Regions from separate parts of the Streptomyces sp. NPDC001381 genome, predicted to be linked through region 1. Evidence: riboswitches for the same ligand, from Rfam matches in the RefSeq annotation. Region 1 holds a riboswitch; each other region holds the start of a gene.
The links. A riboswitch is a leader RNA that binds a small molecule or an ion and turns the genes downstream of it on or off. The one in region 1 is predicted to bind cyclic di-AMP.

Region 2: another riboswitch for cyclic di-AMP. It lies ahead of ACFY2L_RS18640 (M23 family metallopeptidase); the one in region 1 lies ahead of ACFY2L_RS35805 (transglycosylase family protein).
Region 3: another riboswitch for cyclic di-AMP. It lies ahead of ACFY2L_RS16815 (NlpC/P60 family protein); the one in region 1 lies ahead of ACFY2L_RS35805 (transglycosylase family protein).

Annotation. Positions count from the first base shown of each region.
Region 1 covers NZ_JBIAWO010000014.1:78,397-80,588, forward strand. The annotation lists gene ACFY2L_RS35800 (transglycosylase family protein) at 40-1,035, shown strand; cyclic di-AMP (ydaO/yuaA leader) riboswitch at 1,241-1,410, shown strand; gene ACFY2L_RS35805 (transglycosylase family protein) at 1,415-2,119, shown strand.
Region 2 covers NZ_JBIAWO010000004.1:22,762-24,953, forward strand. The annotation lists gene ACFY2L_RS18640 (M23 family metallopeptidase) at 1-910, opposite strand, end outside; cyclic di-AMP (ydaO/yuaA leader) riboswitch at 918-1,085, opposite strand; tRNA gene ACFY2L_RS18645 (tRNA-Met) at 1,332-1,405, opposite strand; gene ACFY2L_RS18650 (dihydrofolate reductase family protein) at 1,468-2,192, opposite strand, start outside.
Region 3 covers NZ_JBIAWO010000003.1:700,073-702,264, reverse strand. The annotation lists gene ACFY2L_RS16815 (NlpC/P60 family protein) at 1-813, opposite strand, end outside; cyclic di-AMP (ydaO/yuaA leader) riboswitch at 821-981, opposite strand; gene pcrA (DNA helicase PcrA) at 1,260-2,192, shown strand, end outside.

The sequences.
Region 1 (2,192 bases):
CGCCGCGCCGTTTGCCGCTGTCCAAAGAAAGGCCCCCGCATGCTCTCCGGGAACGGTCGTCACCGTCGCCCCCGTCAGGCCCCGGCCCTCCTCGTCGCGGCCGGAGTGACCGGCTCCGCCATCGCCATCCCGCTGTTCGCGGCCGGCGGCGCCAGCGCCGCAGAAGGAACGGTCTGGGACAAGGTGGCGCAGTGCGAGACCGGCGGTTCCTGGAGTGCCGACCGGGGCGACGGCGAGTACGGCGGTCTGGGCCTCAGCCAGGAGGACTGGGAGGCGTACGGCGGACTCGACTACGCCGCCAGCCCGGACCTCGCCAGCCGCAACCAGCAGATAGCCGTGGCCCAGCAGCTCCTCGCGGAGGAGGGCGTCGGCGCCTGGGGCACCTGTGCGCTGACGTCCGGGCTCACCAAGGAGAACGGCGCGGTCGGCGTGGACACCGGAGTCGCCGGCGGCGAGTCCGACTCGTCCGTGTCCTCCGGATTGTCCGACCTGTCCAAGGGGTCGGCCGATTCCGGAAAGTCCGGCGACTCCAATGGCGCGTCCGGTTCCGGTGACTCCGGCGAGAGTCCGTCCGACTCCTCCGGTGATGAGGCTGGTTCAGCCTCCGAGTCCCCTTCGTCCGCTTCGTCCTCCTCGGCGAACGACTCGGGCAAGTCCGACACTTCGGGCGCCGGTTCGGAGGGCTCACAGGATGCCGACAGCTCGCCCACGGCGACCCCGGAAGGGGACGACTCGGACAATACGGTGCAGGCGGAGGGTTCTTGGAGCCTCGTCGACACCGGCTCGCTCGGCTCCGGCCGCCATCGCGGCACCACCGCCGACGAGAGTGCCGCGGGCGGCACCAGGACCGCCTCCTCCGGCCGGCACGCGGCGTCCACCTATGTCGTCCAGGAGGGTGACTCGCTCATCACCATCGCCGACTCCCTTGGTGTCGACGGCGGATGGCGTGCTCTCTACGCCGAGAACAAGGACGTCATCGGCCCCGACCCGAGCGACATCACCCCCGGTCAGACGCTGGACACCGGGCTCGAATAGGGCTGGAACACCCAGAAAAACACCGGGAGTTCACGCCCCACTTCGCGTCGAATGTCCGCTTTGGCGAAAGTGTGGGATGAGTCTCAGAAGTCGTGATCGTCTTTGAAATTCCCCGGATCGCGTGTCTACGGTCATGACCGCTCGGCAACCCGAGCCCCGGTCGCCGCAACGCCGAATCCTGCCAGCGGCACCCCGGGAACAGTCGTCGCGTCAAGCGCCGTAGGCAGGAGCGGGGGACCCAAGGTAAGTGCCGGGTCCGGCGGTTGACCGCCGGAACCGGCTCGGGGTGAAGCCGCGCACCGTGAGGTGCGTGGCCGGGCAACTCAACCGGCCCGAACCCGACAGCTCACCTCGCAGGCGTCGGTGAGGGGATCGATCCATGCTGTTTTCCGGCAAGGGCAAGCACCGTCGTCCGAACAAGGCCACCCGCGTCGCCGCACTCGCCGGCGTCACCGGTGTCGCCATCGCCGCCCCGCTGATGGCGGCCGGCAACGCCTCCGCCGCCACCGCCTCCGAATGGGACGCGGTCGCCCAGTGCGAGTCCGGCGGCAACTGGTCCATCAACACCGGCAACGGCTACTACGGCGGCCTGCAGTTCTCGGCCTCCACCTGGGCCGCGTACGGCGGCACCGCCTACGCCGCGCGCGCCGACCTCGCCAGCAAGGAACAGCAGATCACCATCGCCGAGAAGGTCCTCGCGGGCCAGGGCAAGGGCGCCTGGCCGGTCTGCGGCACCGGTCTGTCCAACACCCCGTACTCGGGTGGCGGCTCCACCGGCTCCTCCTCGAGCGGCTCCGCCGGCTCCTCCTCCTCGGACAGCGGCACCACCACGCGCTCGACCGAGCAGCAGAGCGCCTCCCGCTCCGCCGAGCGCCCCGCCGCCTCCAAGACGGTCACCACTCCGACCGGCAAGAAGGTCAAGAAGGGCGACGGCGAGTACAAGGTCGTCAAGGGCGACACCCTCAGCACCATCGCCGAGAAGCACAAGGTCAAGGGCGGCTGGCAGAAGCTGTTCCAGCTGAACAAGGGCATCGTCGAGGACGCCGACCTCATCTACCCGGGCCAGCAGCTGCACCTGAAGTGACACCTGGCTCCCCGCCGGCCCACAGCATCCTCACAGCCGAGGCCCGCACACTGAAGGCCTCGTGAGGGTCACC
Region 2 (2,192 bases), on a different contig from region 1:
TCACGTCACCGGTGGCGACCTTCTGGCCGACGCTGACGCTGATCGACGACTGGTGGCAGAACCACAGCTCGGTGCCGTCGTCCAGGGTGAGGATGGTGCGGTAGCCGTAGGCGCCGGCCCAGCCCGCCTCGGTGATGGTGCCGCTGTGGACGGCCTTGATGAGCGTGCCGGTGGGAGCGGCGAAGTCCAGGCCGGTGTGGTAGCCGGAGGACCAGAGGGAGCCGGCCTGACCGAAGGTCGAGGTGATGGTGTACGAGGAGGTCGGCAGCGTGTACTGCTTGGCCAGCTCGGCCAGGCGCGCGGCCTCGGCCTTCTCCTTGGCGGCCTCCTCGGCCTTCTCCTTCGCGGCGGCGGCGTCGGCCTCCGCCTCCTTCTCGGCCTTGGCGACGGCGGCCGCCTCCGCCTTGGCCGCGGCGGCCTCGGCGACGGCCTGGGCCTTGGAGGCGACCTGGGTCTGCTGCGACTCGGCCTGCGCCATGATCCGGCTGCGCAGCGCCTCGCCGGCGTCGGCGGCGGTCCGGCTGCTGTCGGTGGCGGTCTCGGAGCCGAAGCTCGCGAGCGCCGGGGCGGCGTCCTCGGCGGAGTCGTCGTCGGAGATGAGCGAGCCCACGCCGGGCAGGTCCGGCATGGAGATGGAGACCGGGGCCTTGCCGGTGTTGGCGCTGGCCATGCCACCGGCGCTGACGGCGGCGATGACGCCGACGCCGAGAACCGTGGAGCTGCGGGCGAACCCGCCGCCGCGCTGCTTGGCGACCCGGTGCTTGCCCCGGACCGGGCGAATGGACTCCGCGGTGGGGTTCCACTCCTCCCAGGGGCCCTCGTCGGTGCGGTAGCTGCCGTAGCCGTAGGTCTCGGCGGACCGCTGGCTCGGCACGAACGGGGCTTCTGGGGCAGGCCGGTTGGACGCCACGCGGGCGCACTCCTTTCCTTCCGTCGCCTACCGGGTTAGCTGACGGGTTCGGAGCGGGAAGGTCTCCTACGCGCGTATACCGTTCGTGACTCTGCGAGTTCACGGCGGCTTCCGCGTGATTCACCCCAAGGTGGTGGTTCCCCGGTTCCCTTGCGGGATTCGGCGCGTGCGCACGGAGCCGCCTCTTGTGACGGCTGGGACGACCGCGCTGCGTTATCGAACGTTAATAGACCCGGGGGCGGGTTTCCAAGCTCTTCGGCTTGATCAACTACATTTCTGGCCTGGACCTTTCCGGCCATGACCGTTGAAAAACGGGCGAGTTGACCGGAAAGCACAGCGAACGCACAGCCATCGACCGGGAGATCCGGGAAACACGCCGAGGGCCGGAACCCTGAAAAGGATTCCGGCCCTCGGCCTTCAGTAGCGGGGACAGGATTTGAACCTGCGACCTCTGGGTTATGAGCCCAGCGAGCTACCGAGCTGCTCCACCCCGCGTCGGTATGACACCAGTGTACGTCATCTACGGAGCTGATTGTTCCTGGCCGGTGCGACCCCCGTCACACCAGGTGCCGGTTGGGCTCCTTCGCCCGCTCGGCGTACTCCGGGAGGACGACGACGTCGGTCCCCTCGGCGCCCAGGAGGCCGATGCCGTCGGCGGCCGTCACGAAGGTGTCCGGCTCCTGCCAGGCGGTGACCACCCGGCGCACGCCCGCGTCCAGGATGAGACGGGCGCAGGGCAGCGGGCGGGAGGAGCGGTGGGCGCAGGGCTCCAGGCTGCTGTAGACGGTGGCCGTGGCCAGACGGGGGTCGGCGGGGTCGAGTTTCGCGAGGGCGGCCTCCTCGGCGTGGACGACCGGGTCGCCGGCCTCACGGGAGTGGCCGCGCGCCAGTTCCGTCCCGTCGGCGGCGACGATCACCGCGCCGACGCTGAACGCGGTCCGCGAGGGCGGGCACAGGGCGGCGAGTTCGCAGGCGAGGGCCAGCCAGCGGCGGTCCGCGGCGGAGGGGAGCCGGCCGGTGCCGGGGGCGGTGGGCTCGTAGCGCATCAGCACCACGTCCTCGATCCGCCGGGTCTCGGCCAGGCGCAGCCGGCCGCCCTGGTAGGCGCCCGGGCCGAAGAGCCGGGGCGCCTCCGGGTCGCCCACGAACAGCGGGGCGAGGACGAGCTGGAGTTCGTCGGCGAGGCCCTGCTGGAGGAGCTGGGTGTGGACGGTGCCGCCGCCCTCGACCATGAGCCGCTGCACGCCGCGCTCGTCGTGGAGGTGCTGGAGGAGCCGGCGCC
Region 3 (2,192 bases), on a different contig from region 1:
GAGCGCCTTCTCGGCCTTGGTGGCGTACGACGAGTCCGTGGTGGACGTCGAGGAGCCGGCCGTCCCGCTGGTGTCGGTGCTCTGCTGCTGGGCGGCCTGTTCGGCGGCCTGCTGCTGGGCGAGCTCGGCCGCCTTGCGCGCGGCCTCCTCCTGCTTCTGCTTCTCGATCGCCGCCAGCCGCGCCTTCTCCTGGGCCGTCAGCTGCGACAGCAGTTCGCGCGCGTCGCCGAGCTTCTTCTGGACCGTGGCCTTGGCGGTCTTCAGGTCGCCCTGTGTGTCGGTGAGCGTCGCGAGGCTCTCGGTGGCCTCCCGGCGCTTCTTCATCGTCGCCGACTGCTCGGTGAAGTAGTCGTCGACGGCGCCCTTCTGGCGGTCGGTCAGCCGGCTCATCAGCTGCGTCTGGTCGAAGTAGTCCTGCGGGGAGTCCGCGAGCAGGAAGGTCGCCGTGTCGGGCGCGGAGGCGCCGGTGCGGTACTGGGCCGCGGCGAAGGAACCCAGCTCCTCCCGCGCCTCGTTGAGCTTCTGGGTGCGCTGGGCGACGTCGTCGAGGAGGGTGTCGACCCGTTTGCGCTGCTTGGTCGTCTTCTCCTTGGCGGCGTTGTACTTCTCGGTCGCCGACTCCGCCTGGCGGTAGAGATCGTCGACCTTCTTCTCGACCTCCTCCAGGCTCGGCTTGCCGTCGTCGGACGGCGCGGCGTTCGCCGTCTGGGAGAGCAGGGCCACGGAGGTGAGGGCGGCGGTGGCGAGGGCGGGCGTGCGGATGCCCGCCACGCGCGAACCCGCGGAACGCGGCTTGCGGTGCTGCGACGCCAAGGGAGGCGACTCCTTCCAACGGTCCGCCTACCGGGTTAGCTGTCGGGTTCGGGCGGGTGGTTCGGAAGGGTTGCCCTACGGCCTGCTCCGATGGGGAGTCGGGCCGATTCACCCCAAGGTCTCGGTGGGTCCCCGGCTCCGGCTGCCGCGAGGGGGCGCGCCGGACTCGGCGGAGGCCGCGCGGCCCGGCGGGGTTCGCCGGTGGGGGTCGTGCGGCCTGCCCGGCACGGTAGCCAACTCGTGTGGTCCCTGTGAAGGTTGATGGGTGATATGCCCGATACATTTTCGTGACATCGGGCAAAGTCCGGGCGAGGGTCGCGGACCGTGCGTTTCCCGCTCCGGGGAGTGAGTGAAGGTCGCGTTCCGCTTCTCCCGGAGGCGGGCCGCCGGGCAGGTTTTCGGGACGGGTCCGCGTTGTCGGTGGGGCACCCTAGACTCGGAGAGCGATGAGCAGCCTCTTTGACGACAGCTTCCTGGCGGACCTCCAGGGCCCACGCGGCCCCGAGGAGGAACCCCCGCCGCCGCCCGAGGACGATCACACTCCGGAATCGGTTCCGGACGATCTGTTCGGCGGGAAGTTCGACGTGCCCCCGGACCGCGACGCCTACTACCGCGACGGCGCCCCGCGCCCGGCGCTCGACGCGGCGGCGCTCCTGGAGGGGCTCAACGACAACCAGCGCGCGGCCGTCGTCCACGCCGGCACCCCCCTGCTCATCGTCGCCGGCGCCGGCTCCGGCAAGACCCGTGTGCTCACCCACCGCATCGCCCACCTCCTCGCCGAGCGGGACGTCCACCCGGGCCAGATCCTCGCGATCACCTTCACCAACAAGGCCGCGGGCGAGATGAAGGAGCGGGTCGAGCAGCTCGTCGGCCCGCGCGCGAACGCGATGTGGGTGATGACCTTCCACAGCGCGTGCGTGCGCATCCTGCGCCGCGAGAGCAAGAAGCTCGGCTTCACGTCGTCGTTCTCGATCTACGACGCCGCCGACTCCAAGCGTCTGATGGCCCTGGTCTGCCGTGACCTGGACCTCGACCCCAAGCGCTTCCCCCCGAAGTCCTTCAGCGCCAAGATCAGCAACCTGAAGAACGAGCTGATCGACGAGGAGGACTTCGCCGCCCAGGCCGCCGACGGCTTCGAGAAGACCCTCGCCCAGGCCTACGCGATGTACCAGTCGCGTCTGCGCGAGGCGAACGCCCTCGACTTCGACGACCTGATCATGACGACGGTCAATCTGCTGCGTGCCTTCCCGGACGTCGCCGAGCACTACCGCCGCCGCTTCCGGCATGTTCTCGTCGACGAGTACCAGGACACCAACCACGCCCAGTACGCCCTGGTCAGAGAGCTGGTCGGCACCTTCGAGCACCCGGTGGACGTACCG